Regions from separate parts of the Micromonospora sp. NPDC005710 genome, predicted to be linked through region 1. Evidence: riboswitches for the same ligand, from Rfam matches in the RefSeq annotation. Region 1 holds a riboswitch; the other holds the start of a gene.
What was found. A riboswitch is a leader RNA that binds a small molecule or an ion and turns the genes downstream of it on or off. The one in region 1 is predicted to bind cobalamin.
Positions count from the first base shown of each region.

Region 2: another riboswitch for cobalamin. It lies ahead of ABZ406_RS16240 (acyl-CoA thioesterase); the one in region 1 lies ahead of ABZ406_RS26545 (ribonucleoside-diphosphate reductase subunit alpha).

Region 1 is NZ_JBEXYP010000025.1:43,148-50,785, forward strand. Features, by position in the region: gene ABZ406_RS26535 (FadR/GntR family transcriptional regulator) at 1-574, opposite strand, end outside; gene ABZ406_RS26540 (enolase C-terminal domain-like protein) at 582-1,979, opposite strand; cobalamin riboswitch at 2,414-2,631, shown strand; gene ABZ406_RS26545 (ribonucleoside-diphosphate reductase subunit alpha) at 2,822-5,179, shown strand; gene ABZ406_RS26550 (ribonucleotide-diphosphate reductase subunit beta) at 5,179-6,228, shown strand; partial or broken gene ABZ406_RS26555 (transcriptional regulator) at 6,325-6,414, opposite strand; gene ABZ406_RS26560 (N-acetyltransferase family protein) at 6,504-7,001, shown strand; gene ABZ406_RS26565 (TraR/DksA C4-type zinc finger protein) at 7,054-7,398, opposite strand; gene ABZ406_RS26570 (ion transporter) at 7,395-7,638, opposite strand, start outside.
Region 2 is NZ_JBEXYP010000010.1:153,226-160,863, forward strand. Features, by position in the region: gene ABZ406_RS16230 (AraC family transcriptional regulator) at 79-1,194, shown strand; gene ABZ406_RS16235 (ABC transporter substrate-binding protein) at 1,083-1,982, opposite strand; gene ABZ406_RS16240 (acyl-CoA thioesterase) at 2,076-2,594, opposite strand; cobalamin riboswitch at 2,724-2,939, opposite strand; gene ABZ406_RS16245 (copper resistance protein CopC) at 3,063-5,159, shown strand; gene ABZ406_RS16250 (copper chaperone PCu(A)C) at 5,225-5,827, shown strand; gene ABZ406_RS16255 (Dyp-type peroxidase) at 5,851-7,059, shown strand; gene ABZ406_RS16260 (copper resistance CopC family protein) at 7,077-7,638, shown strand, end outside.

The DNA of each region.
Region 1 (7,638 bases):
CGTGGGTCCGCAGGTCCGCTCCCTCCTCGTGCAGGCTCCGCCAGAGCCGGCCGCGGATCGTTCGCCCGGCGAAGGCTTCGATCAGGCCGACGAGCACCGGATTCTCGGCGTGCACCGCGATGATCCGGTGGAAGGCGATGTCGATCTCCATGATCCGCTCGTGGTCCGGCGGTGACTGGCCGATCAGCCGGGCCGCCTCGGCGAGGAGATCTCCCGCCTGGGCGAGGGCCTCGTCGGTGATCCTGGTCGCCGCCAGGCAGGCGGCCTCGCACTCCAACAGTCGCCGGACGGTGTGGATGTGCCGGGGGTCGCCCTGGCCCTGGAAGTCCACCACGAAACCCATCGGGGCCAGCAGTTGCGGCGCGTCGAGGTTGGTGACGTACGTGCCGTCGCCCTGACGGATGTTGACGATGCCGAGGATCGACAGCGCCGACATCCCCTCCCGCAGTGAACCCCGCGAGACGCCGAGCTGCTCGGCGAGGTCCTTCTCGATGGGCAACCGGTCCCCGGGCCTGAACTGCCCTTCGAGGATCATCCGCTTGATGCCGTTGACCACTTCGTCGGTACGAGACATGATCCCCCTAGCGGCCGGCGGGGGTGGCCTTCCCACCCGCGATCACGTATGCCGCCTCCGGAGAAGACACGGTAGTCGGGTCTGTCGCGCCCCAGTAGTGGCCGTCGGGATACCGGTAGAGCGCCACCGACTCCGGACGCATCCGGGTGGAGTAGCCGGGTTGGCTGGGCAGGACGTATCCGCTGCCGGAGCCGGTGTCGCGGATGACGCACGGGTCGGTGAAGTGCTCGTGCAGGTGGTCGACGAACTCGGTGACCCGGTCGGTGAGGTCTCCCGAGATCGCGACGTAGTCGAGCACCGACACGTGTTGGACCATCTCGCACAGCCCGACACCGCCGGCGTGGGGGCACACCGGGACGTCGAACTTCGCGGCGAGCAGCAGCACGGCGACGATCTCGTTGATGCTGGCCAACCGGCCGGTGTCCAGTTGGCAGAAGTCGATGGCCTCGGCCTGGAACAGCTGCTTGAACATCACCCGGTTGTGGCAGTGTTCGCCGGTCGCGACGCCGATCGGCGCGACGGCACGGCGGACGGCCGCGTGGCCGAGGATGTCGTCGGGGCTGGTCGGCTCCTCGATCCACAGTGGCGTGAACTGGGCGAGGGCCTTGACCCACTCGATGGCCTGGCCGACGTCCCAGACCTGGTTGGCGTCGATCATCAGGTTGCGGTCCGGCCCGAGGATCTCCCGCGCGATGGCGCATCGGCGGATGTCGTCGTCGAGGTTGGCGCCCACCTTGAGCTTGACGTAGCCGTAGCCGGTGTCCACCGCCTCCTGGCACAGCCGGCGCAGCTTGTCGTCGCCGTAGCCGAGCCAGCCGGCCGAGGTGGTGTAGGCGGGGTAGCCGGTCCGGTCCAGCTCGGCGAGGCGGCCAGCCTTCGTGCTCTCCTTGGCCCGGAGGATGGCCAGCGCCTCGTCCCGAGTCAGCGCGTCCGACAGGTAACGCAGGTCAGCGATGTCGACGAGCTGCTCGGGGGTCATGTCGACGAGCAGCCGCCACAGCGGCTTGTCGGCGAGCCGGGCGACCAGGTCCCACGACGCGTTCAACACGGCGGCGAGGGACAGGTGGACGACGCCCTTCTCCGGACCGAGCCACCGCAGTTGCGAGTCGGAGGTGAGGAGGCGGTAGACCGCGCCCATGTCCGCCGCCATCGTCGCCACGTCCAGGCCCACGAGGCGCTGCGCCTGGTGGACCGCTGCCGCCGCGACGATGTCGTTGCCTCGGCCGATGGTGAAGGTCAGGCCGTGACCCGCGAGCGGCGCCCCCACGCCGTCGACGCCGTCGGTGTGCAGGACGACGTAGGCCGCCGAATAGTCGCCGTCCTTGTTCATGGCGTCTGAGCCGTCGGCGGTCAGGGAGGTGGGGAAGCGGACGTCCTCGACGGTGACGGCAGTGATCTGCGGCATGCGCTCCTCGCCCGGCTAGGCTAAAGATCGGATGATCACTGGGAGTATACGGAGGGCGGCTCCAGCACGTCAACGATGTCGATCACTGCCGACCCCGCATACGTATGATGTTTGCGCCCGGTTCGTCGATTCCCCGCGCCGCACGGCGCACCGTGTGATGAGCCCGGGAGCGACGCACCAACGATCCGGAGACCCGACACGGGGCACCAGATCGCAGGCATTGATGTCGACATATGGGTTTGACCTGCGGAACCCCTGCCTTGATACATCAAATCTTTGTCGACTGTCGACGCGAGCGCATGGGCCCCCGTCTCGGGTGCCCCGGCGTCGGCCGACGAGGAGCGGTCGGCGGGGTTGGTGACAGTGGTCACCGAACGGCCGCCGACACGCCCGGAAACGACATGTGGGGTGTGACAACGACTGTGTCCCTATATATGGTGTCGAGCGCAGCTGGTTCGGCAGTGCATCCGGCACGGTCGAGGCAACAGGGAACCCGGTGGAAATCCGGGACTGTCCCGCAGCGGTGAGTGGGAACGACAGCCGTCATCAGCACTGGGCCACCAATCGGCCTGGGAAGCGACGGCCAGTAGGAGACCGGCGTGCCCGGTCGCGCCCGCGAGTCCGAAGACCTGCCAGCGCGCCGCGTACCCGCACCCGGGTGGGCGGCGGTCCGAGGCCGCGTGGGACGGCTGACGCCACCTGACCCACGCCGGACGGCGTGGCGTCCGTCGGTGTCTGTCTCCTCGCGTCCGGGCCACCAGGTCTCGAACTCCGAGGAGCGAGTGGTGACAGTCACCGAGGTAGTCCCGGCCGGCGGCGACGCGACAGTGCGGCGCACGCCGATGCAGGTCCGCAAGCGCGACGGCGCCACCGAACCGGTGGACGTGAACAAGATCGTCCGGGCGGTCGAGCGGTGGGCCGACGACCTGACCGACACCGACCCGATGCGGGTGGCCACCCGCACCATCAGCGGTCTCTACGACGGTGCGACGACAGCCGAGTTGGACCGGCTGTCCATCCAGACCGCCGCCGAGATGATCGGTGAGGAGCCGCAGTACTCGCGTCTCGCCGCGCGGCTGCTGGCCGGCTACGTCGACAAGGAGGTGCGTCGACAGGGCATCACCTCGTTCAGCGCGGCGATCCGGGTCGGCCACGCCGAGGGCCTGATCGGCGACGACACCGCCGCGTTCGTCGCCGCCCACGCCACGACCCTCGACCACGCCGTCGACCCGGACGGCGACCGCCGGTTCGAGTACTTCGGACTGCGCACCGTGTACGACCGCTACCTGCTGCGCCACCCCACCAGCCGACTGGTGCTGGAGACCCCGCAGTACTGGCTGCTTCGGGTGGCCTGCGGCCTGTCCCGGACCGCCGACGAAGCCGTCGACTTCTACCGGCTGATGTCCAGCCTGGCCTACCTGCCCAGCTCGCCGACCCTGTTCAACTCCGGCACCCGGCACACCCAGATGTCCTCCTGCTACCTGGTCGACTCCCCGCTCGACGAGCTGGACTCGATCTACGCGCGGTACGCCCAGGTCGCCAACCTGTCCAAGTTCGCCGGCGGCATCGGCATCGCGTACTCCCGGGTCCGCTCCCGGGGCGCCCTGATCCGCGGCACCAACGGGCAGTCCAACGGGATCGTGCCGTGGCTGCGTACCCTCGACGCGAGCGTCGCCGCGGTCAACCAGGGCGGCCGACGCAAGGGCGCTGCCTGCGTCTACCTGGAGCCGTGGCACCCGGACATCGAGGAGTTCCTGCAACTGCGGGACAACACCGGCGAGGACGCCCGGCGCACCCACAACCTGAACCTGGCCAACTGGGTGCCGGACGAGTTCATGCGCCGGGTCGAGGCCGACGAGGTGTGGTCGCTGTTCGACCCGCACGAGGTCCCCGAACTGCCCGACCTGTGGGGGGAGCGGTTCGACGCCGCGTACCGGCAGGCCGAGGCGCAGGGTCGCTACGTGCGGCAGGTCCCCGCGCGGGAGCTGTACGGGAAGATGATGCGTACGCTCGCCCAGACCGGCAACGGGTGGATGACCTTCAAGGACGCCGCCAACCGACTCTGCAACCAGACCGCCGAGCCGGGCAACGTGGTGCACCTGTCGAACCTCTGCACCGAGATCGTCGAGGTGTCCAGTGACACCGAGACCGCCGTGTGCAACCTCGGCTCGGTGAACCTCGCCGCCCACCTCGCCGACGGCGGCATGGACTGGGAGCGGCTGCGCGCCACGGTGCGGACCGCGGTGACGTTCCTCGACCGGGTCATCGACATCAACTACTACCCGACCGCACAGGCGGCGGCGAGCAACCCCCGCTGGCGGCCGGTCGGGCTCGGGCTGATGGGCCTGCAGGACGTCTTCTTCGCGCTGCGGCTGCCGTTCGACTCGCCGGCCGCGAAGGAGCTGTCCACCCGGATCAGCGAGGAGCTGTACCTGACCGCGCTGGAGACCTCCGCCGACCTGGCCCGCGACTTCGGCGCCCATCCGGCGTACGGGCAGACCCGGGCCGCGCGGGGCCAGCTCCAGCCCGACCTGTGGGGTGTCGAGGGTACGCAGACCGCACGGTGGGACGCCCTGCGCGAGCGGGTCGCGGCGCACGGGCTGCGCAACTCGTTGCTGGTGGCTGTCGCGCCGACGGCGACCATCGCCTCGATCGCCGGGTGCTACGAGTGCATCGAGCCGCAGGTGTCCAACCTGTTCAAGCGCGAGACCCTGTCCGGGGAGTTCCTCCAGGTCAACACCGCGCTGGTACGCGAGCTGAAGGCCCGCGGTCTGTGGACCGAACGGATCCGGTCGGCGATCAAGCGGGCGGAGGGGTCGGTGCAGGACATCGCCGAGCTGCCGGCCGGCGTACGGGAGTTGTTCCGCACCGCGTGGGAGCTGCCGCAGCGGGCGCTCATCGACCTGGCCGCGGCCCGCGCCCCGTTCATCGACCAGTCCCAGTCGCTGAACCTGTTCCTCGCCGCACCGACGATCGGCAAGCTCTCCTCGATGTACCTGTACGCCTGGAAGGCCGGGCTGAAGACCACCTACTACCTGCGCTCGCGCCCCGCGACCCGGATCCAGCAGGCCACCGTCAGCGCCGTCGCACCTCTCAGCGCCGTCGGACCCGCCAGTGCCCGCGGACCCGTCGTCGCCCTCGACGCGGGAGCGCTGGCCTGCTCGCTGGAAAACCCCGAGTCGTGCGAGGCCTGCCAGTGATGGCCCCCGACACCACCACCGAACTGAGCACCACCGACACGAGGACCACGCACATGCTGCTCGACCCCGGGATGGACCTCACTCTCCGCCCGATGCGCTACCCGCACTTCTTCGACAGGTTCCGCGACGCCATCCGCAACACCTGGACGGTCGAGGAGGTCGACCTGCACGCCGACCTCGCCGACCTGGACAAGCTGTCACCGGCGGAACGGCACCTGGTCAGCCGTCTGGTGGCGTTCTTCGCCACCGGTGACACGATCGTCGCCAACAACCTGGTGCTCAACCTCTACCAGCACGTCAACAGCCCCGAGGGTCGCCTCTACCTGTCCCGGCAGCTGTTCGAGGAGGCCGTGCACGTCCAGTTCTATCTCAACCTGCTCGACACGTACGTGCCCGACGAGACCGAGCGCTTCGGGGCCTTCGCCGCCATCGAGAACATCCCCTCGATCCGTCGCAAGGCCGAGTTCTGCTTCCGCTGGATCGACTCCCTGGGCGACCTGCGGGAGCTGCGGTCCCGCGAGGACCGGCGGACGTTCCTGCTCAACCTGATCTGCTTCGCCGCCTGCATCGAGGGATTGTTCTTCTACGGCGCGTTCGCGTACGTCTACTTCCTGCGCTCCCGCGGTCTGCTGCACGGCCTCGCCTCCGGCACGAACTGGGTGTTCCGCGACGAGTCCATGCACATGGCGTTCGCGTTCGACGTGGTCGACACCGTCCGCGCCGAGGAACCGGACCTGTTCGACGACGACCTCGCCGACCAGGTCCGCAGGATGCTCACCGAGGCGGTCGAGTGTGAGGTGCAGTTCGCCGAGGACCTGGTGGGCCTGGGCGTGCCCGGCCTGACGTTGGCCGACATGCGGGAGTACCTCCAGCACGTCGCCGACCGCCGCCTCGTCCAGCTCGGCATCGCGCCGCACTACGGGTCGAGCAACCCGTTCGGCTTCATGGAGTTGCAGGACGTGCAGGAGCTGTCCAACTTCTTCGAGCGGCGGGTGTCGGCATACCAGGTCGGGGTGACCGGCAGCGTCGCCTTCGACGACGACTTTTAGGCGGCCCTCCGCGACGCACATGATCAGGTGATGAGAAGTAGCTCGAAGGTGACCCCGACAGCTACTTCTCATCACCTGATCATCGAAGGCCGCTCGCTCGGCGTCGACGCCCACCTCGCGCGGCGTCCTGAAGTGGCGCGAGATGGTCGGGCCGGTCAGGTCGAACGCGGGGGTCAGGTCGCGGACGCCGATTCTCCCCGGTTTCGGCATGTGCGAGTCTCTGCTTCGACAGCAGTCGAGACGGGCGTCGTCGCCTGGCCGGAAAGGAACCGCTGATGGTCGACATCACAGTGCGGCCCATGACCGAGGCCGACGCCGGCCGGGTGCTGGCGATCTACCAGGCTGGTCTGGACGCCGGCAACGCCAGCTTCGAGATCACCGCCCCGACGTGGGCGGCGTTCGATGCCGCGCGCCTGAGCGCGCACCGCTTCGTGGCCGTCGACAACGACGGGATGGTCCTCGGCTGGGTCGCCGTCTCACCGACCTCGACCCGCGCGGTCTACGCCGGGGTGGTCGAACACTCCGTCTACGTCGATCCGGCCGCCCAGGGCCGTGGCATTGCCCGACTGCTGATGGCCGCGCTCATCGCCTCCACCGAGGCCGCCGGCATCTGGACCATCCAGTCCGGAGTCTTCCCGGAGAACGCGGCCAGCCTCACCCTCCACCAGCGGACCGGCTTCCGGGTCATCGGCGTACGCGAGCGGGTCGGTCGCCACCACGACCGTTGGCGTGACGTCGTCCTGCTGGAACGTCGCAGCCCCACCGTCACCTGACGATCCACGGCCCGTGCGACGGGCGGGCCACCGCCTCGTCAGGCGGGCACCGTCACCGGCGGCTGGCGCAGGCCACACAGGTACGCGCCGACGGGCGGGCGGCGAGCCGTTCGGCGGGGATCGGGCGGGCACAGCCCTCGCACACCCCGTAGCTGCCATCGTCCACCCGTCGCAGCGCGACGTCCAGCTCGGCCAGCCGCCGGCTGGTGGCGTCCAGGACGGCGGTGAGCTGCGCGCGTTCGAAGGCGATGGTGCTGCCCTCGGGGTCGTGTTCGTCATCGGCGTTCGACGACCGGGACGCCTCGAAGAGGCTCCGCAGGTCGCCGTCCAGGGCGGCGGCCTGCGCCTCGGTCTGCTCGCGCAGCCGCAACAACTCTTCGCGGGGGTCTCTGTTCATGAACGTCCCACGGTATCGCCAGGGATCCGTCTGGCGCGGGCGTTGTCCCGGTGGGGTCGGCCGTGCCCGTCCTCCCGGTCGATCCGCAACTCGCGCTCCAACTCGGCGATGACCGCCCGCAGGTCGTCCAGCCGTTGGGTGAGCGCGATGCGGTCCACCTCGTCCGGCACCCCGTCGCCGTCCTCGTCGTACCCGGGGGCCAGTCGCTCGGTCATCTCCAACCGGCGGGCCTCCTCCATG
Region 2 (7,638 bases), on a different contig from region 1:
GGATCGCGGTCGAAGACGATCCATGCTCTCTACTCCTCGATTCATGCGTGATCGTCTCCACGCCGATACGCTGCCCGCGTGGACGTACTCAGCGACGTGATCACCGTCATGCGAGCCGGCCAGCCACGCTCGGCACTGGTCACGTGGCATGCTCCGTGGGCGCAGCAGTTCGCTTCGGTCCCCGGCTCCGCCGGCTTCCAGATCGTCCTGCAAGGGCCGTGCTGGCTCGTCGCCCCGGACACCGGCCCGGTGCCGCTCGCGGCCGGGGACGTCGTGTTCCGGCCACACGGCCGTGGGCACACGCTCGCCGACAGCCCGTCGACACCACCCGACGCACCCGCCTGCGAGCCGAGCGACGAACCGCTCCAGCCCTACGCCGACGACGTGGTCGGCACTCCCGCCGACACCGACGCCGCCACGACGGTCACCCTGTGCGGCGCGTACCAACTCGACCCGACCCACGCGCACCTGCTTCTCGACGACCTGCCCGAACTCATCCACCTCCCCGCGCACCTCGGGCGGCATCCCGAGCTACGCGCCACAGTGGACCTGCTCGCCACCGAGCTGAAACGGCCCCGCCTCGGCACCGACGCCATCATCCCGGCGCTGCTCGACACCCTGCTGCTGCACATCCTGCGGACCTGGCTCGACCAGCACCCCGCTCCGGAAACGGTGCGTCCGGGCTGGGCTGTGGCACTCAACGATCCCGCCACCGCCGCCGCACTGCACGCGATCCACCGGGACCCGGCGCGGCCGTGGACCGTCGCGACCCTCGCCGCCGAGGCGAAGCTGTCCCGAGCGCCGTTCGCCCGCCGTTTCACCGCGCTGCTCGGCCAGCCGCCGTTGACCTACCTGACCTGGTGGCGGATGACCATCGCCGCCCGACTCCTCCGGCAGTCCGACCGCCCGCTGAGCGCCATCGCGAGTCGAGTCGGCTACACCTCCGAGTTCGCCTTCTCGACCGCGTTCAAACGCCGGTACGGAACCGCCCCCGGCAGGTACCGCCGCGACGGACAGCATTCGCACCGACAGGCCGCAGACATCAAGCGCGGTCAGGCCGGTGCCCACGTCGGGCGGTCGGGTCAACCCGCGCCCACGGAAACCCGCCGAGCGCGGGAGTCCGGGCGGCCGGCGAGGATGGCGGCGAGGATCTCCGCGCCGTCAACGACCCTGGGGCCGGGGCGGTTGAAGTAGGCGGGCCCGTCGACCACCCACACCTGCCCCCGACGCACCGCAGGCAGGTCAGCCCAGCCGGGTTGGCCGGCCGCCACGGACAGCTCGTCGACGGTCCGTTCGGGTGTGAACCCGCACGGCCCGAACACCACGACGTCCGGAGCCAGGTCGGCAACCACCGACCACAGGTGCGGGGTGCTGTGCGCCCCCGGCCCGAGCAGCAGCGACCGCCCTCCCGCGGCGGCGATCTGCTCGGGCACCCAGTGCCCGCCCGGCATCAACGGGTCGAGCCACTCGACGAACAGCACCGTCGGCGCGTCCGTCCCGGGGCCAGGCAGCGCGGCGAGTCGACGCCCGGCGGCCGCCCGGATCTCGGCCGCCCTGCCCGCGGTGTCGGTCAGGGCGGCCACGGCGTCGACCGTGTCCAGTATCCCGCCGATTGTTCTCGCCTCCAGGGACACCACGGTGGTGTCGAGATCGATCAGCCGAACCGCGTCGTTGACCCGCGCATAGGAGACCGCACACACGTCGCACAGGTCCTGGGTCAGAATCAGATCCGGCTTCAGGTCCTCCAGCATCGTGACGTCGAGCTGGTACAACGACGACCCTCGGTGCGGGTCACCAGCGATCGCCGCTGAGATCTCCCGGCTCGTCAACGCCCCGGGCAGAGACGTGGCGGTCACCACCGGGACATCGACCAGGTCCCCCGGCGGCCAGTCGCACTCGTGCGTACGGCCGACCAGATGCCCGGTCAGGCCGAGCATGGCCACGATGTCCGTGGCGGCTGGCAGCAGTGAAACGATGCGCACACCCGCCTGCCTACCAGGCAGGACCACGCCGCGTCCACTGTGCGAGCCGACCACGGCGGCGGTCAGAGGCTTCCGCGCCGCGACCAGCGACAGTCAGTCATCGCTCTCCTCGGCGCCGTCGAGCAGCGCCCGCCGCAACGCCAGACGGTGTTCGCGGCGGATCTCCGCCTCGCGGTAGCGCCGTCGGTCACCGTCGGTCTCGGGCAGCAGCGGCGGCACCGCGCGGGGTTGGCCGTCGTCGTCGATGGCGACCATGACCAGGTGGGCGGTGGCCACGTCGGTGGGCGGCACCGCCCGGTCCCACCGGTCGGCGGTCACCTTGACCGCCACCTCCATCGAGCTGCGCCCCGCCCAGGTGATCCGGGCGTCGACGTGCACGACGTCACCGACCCGTACCGCGCGCAGGAACGCCGTCTCGTCGATGGCGGCGGTGACCGCCGGCCCGTCGGAGTGCCGGGCGGCGACCACCCCGGCGACCGAGTCGATGAGGTTGAGGATCCGGCCGCCGTGGACCGTACCCATCAGGTTGGTGTGGTGCTGATCCATGATCTGCGACAGGGTCAGGTGCGATGCCGACGGCGCGCGGCCGGCGATCGTGCTGGTGTCGTGCACAGCGGTAGGTCCGTCCCTCGGGAAACCACACCGCCGGTTCACGGACGCACACTGACGAGCACGCACCGGCGCGCAACGCCCGGCACGTCACCCGCTCAGCCCACCCGCGAGGCCGACGGCAGCGCACACGGTCGTGTACGCGGCGCGGGCAGGTCTTCGGACTCGCGGGCTCGACCGGCCGTGCCGGTCCCCTACTGGCCGTCGCTTCCCAGGCCACTGGCCCAGTGCTGATGACGGCTGTCGTTCCCACTCACCGCTGCGGGGCAGCCCCGGATTTTCACCGGGTTCCCTCTTACGACGCCCGGCCAGCTCAGGACCGGGCGAACCAACGCCACCGGTGAGCATAGCTGGCCAGGGTCGGCGCCCATTCAGCGCGGACGACCACCCCGACGGATGCTCGACTTTTGCCGGGTAAGGAAAAAGTCCAGCACCTCTTGAAAAAAGTCTCGCGACGGCGAGGATATCCAGATGCGTCGTCACCCTCGGATTCCTGGGCGGATGGTCTCGGGCCTCCTCGCGCTCCTCCTCGTCTCGGCTGTCGCTCTGCTCGCGTCCGCTCAGCCCGCCGCAGCTCACGGGACTCTCGCGATGTCCCTGCCGGCGAGTGGCGCCACGGTGCGCGAGCCGTTGACGTCGGTGCAGTTGTTCTTCACCGAGAAGGCCGCGGCCAACGCGTTCTTCACGATCACCGCGCCGGGTGGCATCCGGGTCGACAATGGCTGGTCGTACGGGGAGCCGAAGCCGCTGGACAAGCCGGTGCGCGAGTATTTCCTGGTCAATGGCCAGTTCGAGCCACGTGAGTACACGACCGGGTTCCCCGCGACGGTGGCTGTGACGCACCTGCCGGCCAAGGGCGAGTACTCGGTGAGCTACCTGTCGGTCGCCTCGGACGGCGACCCCGTACGCGGCACCCTCACCTTCCGCTACGACGGGCGGGTGACGGCAGCGCCCAAGGGGTGGAGCCCGCCGTCGACCCAGCCGGATCCGGCGCTGTTGGCCACCGCCGAGCAACACGGGTCGTCCGGGCAGGTGTCCGCGGTGCCGACGGTCGCTGACGAGTCGGCGATTCCGTCGTCCGCGGCAGCGGCTGCGCCGACCGGGTCGACTGAGGAGAGCGGGCCCGGAGCGGGCCTGTGGACCGGCCTGGCGGTGGTCGCGGCGGCGGCTGCGGCAGCCGGATTCGTCGTCTGGCGTCGGCGGACGGCCCCCAGTGGCAGACCCACCGGCCGGGGCCGCCCCTCGTCGGCGGGATCCGGTCGACGCGGCGGCGGCGCCCGTCCCGGAACCAGGACTCCCGGCGCCAAGGCCGCCGGTGCCAAGGCCGCCGTGAGCAAGACCACCGGCGCCAGGACTGGCGGTGGAGCCGTCAGTGGCCGGGCCGATGCAGGCAGAACCGACGCGGCGGCCGGCAGCGGTACGCAGACGCCGGGCGGTAAGCGGCGACCCGGCGCCGTGCCGGCCGCGGGTCGGGACACCGCGGTCGTCGTGGCGCGGACGGCCGTTGCGGTCGATCCGACCCCGACCGGCGCGGACGCGACGGACCTCGCCACGACGGACAGTCGACAGCCCGTCGAGCACAAAGCATCGCCGGAACCGGATCTCGGCACCGCGACGCCCGCCTCCCGGCTGGGCAACGCCCACCTGGCACTGTTCGTCGGTGGCCTGGTGCTGGCCCTGCTCGCCGGCTTCGGTCTGGCACGCGTCAACGGCAACGGTGGCCCGGCCGCCGACACCACCCGGCAGTCGGCCGGCGGTCCGCCCGCCTCCGGCCCGCCGGGGGCCGCGAACGACGGACACCAACACCCGGCGGGCACCGGACCGCACACGCACCGGGGCGACGGTGGAACGGGCGAGGCACTCGCCACCGGCACGACAGTCAGCGCCGGCGGCTACACGCTGCAACCGCTGGAACGAACCCAACCCGCCGGGGTACGCGCCGACTACCGCTTCCGCATCGTCGGCACCGACCGGCAGCCGGCGACGCGCTTCGCGGTCGTTCACGACAAGCCGTTGCACCTGATCGTGGTGGGCCGCGACCTGTCCGGCTACCAGCACCTGCATCCGACGATGGCAGCCGACGGCACCTGGAGTGTCCCCCTGACGCTGGCCCGACCCGGCGGCTACCGCGTCTACGCCGACTTCTCCGTCACCGCGGCCAACGGCACCCCACTGCCCCTCGTGCTGGGCGTCGACCACACAGTGCCCGGCGCGCACACCCCGACCGCGCTGCCGCCGACGCAGGCGCAGGCAACCGCTGGTCCGTACGCGGTGTCGATGACCGGCACCCCGACGGTCGGGGTGACGGCACCGATCCACTTCCAGGTCACGAACACCGAAACGGCCACGCCCGCGCAGCTGGAGCGATACCTGGCCGCGTACGGGCATCTGGTAGTGGTTCGTGAGGGCGACCTCGGCTACGTGCACGTGCACCCCGAGCAGGAGTTGGTCGACGGGACGGTCAAGTTCTGGCTGACCACGCCGAGTCCAGGCCGGTACCGGGCCTTCTTCGACTTCCAGGTCGCCGGGGCGGTGCACACCGGGGAGTTCACGATCAACGTTCAGTGACTCCGGAACTTTCTCCGTGCTGCGGCCGACCAACCTCCCAGCAGCAACCATCGGAGGAAGAACACATGCGCACCACCAGCCCAAACGCTCCACGCCGCCGCTCGGCCGCCATCGTCGCCGTCGCGATCCTGACGGTGGGGGTCGCTGGCTGCGGCTCGACCGACTCGCCGTCGACGGCCCAGGTGGGCCCGACCACGTCGACCTCGGCCAACCCGGACGCTGGTGTGCTCGGCATCCGTGACCCGTGGGTGAAGGCGGCCGACAAGGGCATGACGGCGGCCTTCGGGACCCTGGTGAACGACGGCGACACCGATGTCACGGTGACTGGTGCCACGACCTCGTTGTCGCCGATGGAGCTGCACGAGATGACCATGAAGGACGGCAAGATGGTCATGCAACAGAAGCAGGGCGGCATCGTGATCAAGGCCAAGAGCACGCACGCGCTGGAGCCCGGCGGTGACCACCTGATGCTGATGAACCTCACCAAGCCCGTCCAGGCCGGCGACGAGTTGGCCTTCACACTGACCTTCGCCGACGGCAAGACCCAGCAGTTCCGCGCCGTGGCCAAGCCGTTCATCGGCGCGCAGGAGAGCTACGCCCCCGGGCACGGCCAGCCCATGCCCGGCACGAGCGCCACGCCGGAGATGAGCATGAGCCCGGCATCGTGACGCGGACGCCACAGGTCCGCCCGGTGAGCAGGCGTGGCCTGCTCACCGGCGGAGCCCTGGCCGCCGGCGGCGCGGTGGTCGGTGGTGCCGCGATCGCCGCGACCCGTACCGGCAGTGGGCAACCACCGGCCGTTGCCGACACGACTCCGGTGGCGGCGGTCGGCGGCCTGGTCGAGCCGTTCCACGGGGCCCGGCAGTCCGGGGTGGCCACCGAACCGCAGGCGCACGCGTCCTTTGTGGCACTCACGCTGCGGTCCGGGACCGACCGGGCCGCGCTCGGCCGGATGCTGCGGTTGCTCACCGATGACGCCGCCCGCCTCACCCAGGGCCAACCTGCGCTGGCCGACACCGAGGCCGAACTCGGGCTGCTGCCGGCACGGTTGACAGTGACCTTCGGCTTCGGGCCCGGCCTCTACCGGGCGGCCGGCGTCGACAGCCGCCGGCCGGCATCGGTGAGCGACCTGCCGTCGTTCCGCATCGACCGGCTCCAGCCGGCCTGGTCCGGCGGTGACCTGCTGCTGCAGATCTGCGCGGACGACGCGATCTCCGTCGCACACGCCCAGCGGGTCCTGATCAAGGACAGCCGACCGTTCGCCACAGTGCGGTGGGTTCAGCAGGGCTTCCGGCGCAGCCCCGGTGTCGAGCCGGGCGGCCACACCCAACGCAACCTGTTCGGTCAGCTCGACGGCACCGCCAACCCTCGACCGGGCACACCGCTGGACACCGCGCTCTGGGTGCCGGACGGCCCGGCGTGGCTGCGCGACAGCACCACACTGGTGCTCCGGCGGATCAGCATGAACATGGAAACCTGGGACCTGCTCGGCCGCACCGACCGCGAACTCGCCGTCGGGCGGCGCCTCGACACCGGCGCCCCGCTGACCGGCACCGCCGAACGCGACGAACCCGACTTCGCCGCCACCGGCCCGGACGGCCTCACCGTCATCCCCGACTTCTCCCACATGACCCGCGCGCACGTCACCGACGACCGGCTGAGGATCCTGCGCCGGCCCTACAACTACGACGGGGTGCCGACAGCCGAGGGTCACGCCGACAGTGGACTGATCTTCACCTCGTACCAGGCCGACATCGCCCGGCAGTTCCTGCCCATCCAGCGCCGGCTGGCCGACCGGGACCTGCTCAACGAATGGACCACGCCGATCGGCTCGGCCGTCTTCGCCATCCCACCCGGGTGCCTACCGGGCGGTTGGATCGGCGAGCAGGTGCTCGGATGACCACGCGGAGACCTGTCATGACCGTTCCGTCGCCCCGCCGCACCGCCGTCCGCCTCGGCGCGGCGGTGTTCGCTGTCCTCGTGGCGGTGCTCATCCCGGCCGGCCCGGCCTGGGCGCACAACTCGCTCAAGACGGCGACGCCCGCCCGGGACGCGACAGTGCCGAGCGCCCCGAAAGAGGTCACGCTCGAATTCATGCAGCGGCTCGACCCCGCCTTCACCACGATCGTGCTCACCGACGCCGCCAAGCGGAAGATTCCCACCGGCGAACCTGTGGTCGCCGGAGCGAAGAGCACGGTCCAGGTGACCGGCGCACTGCCGAACGGGACGTACACGGTTGCCTACCGGGTCGTCTCCGTCGACGGGCACCCGGTTCAGGGGTCGTACCCGTTCACAGTGGCCGATCCCACCTCCAGCGCCGCGCCGGTCGCCGTCGTCAGTGCGACAGCGCCCACCCCGTCCGCCGCCGCCGTGGAGTCCGGCGGCGTTCCGAGCGCCGGTGTGCTCGTCGCGGGTGCCGCGCTGGCAGTCCTCGTCCTGGCGACGGCTGCGCTGCTGTGGCGGAGGGCGACCCGGCGCT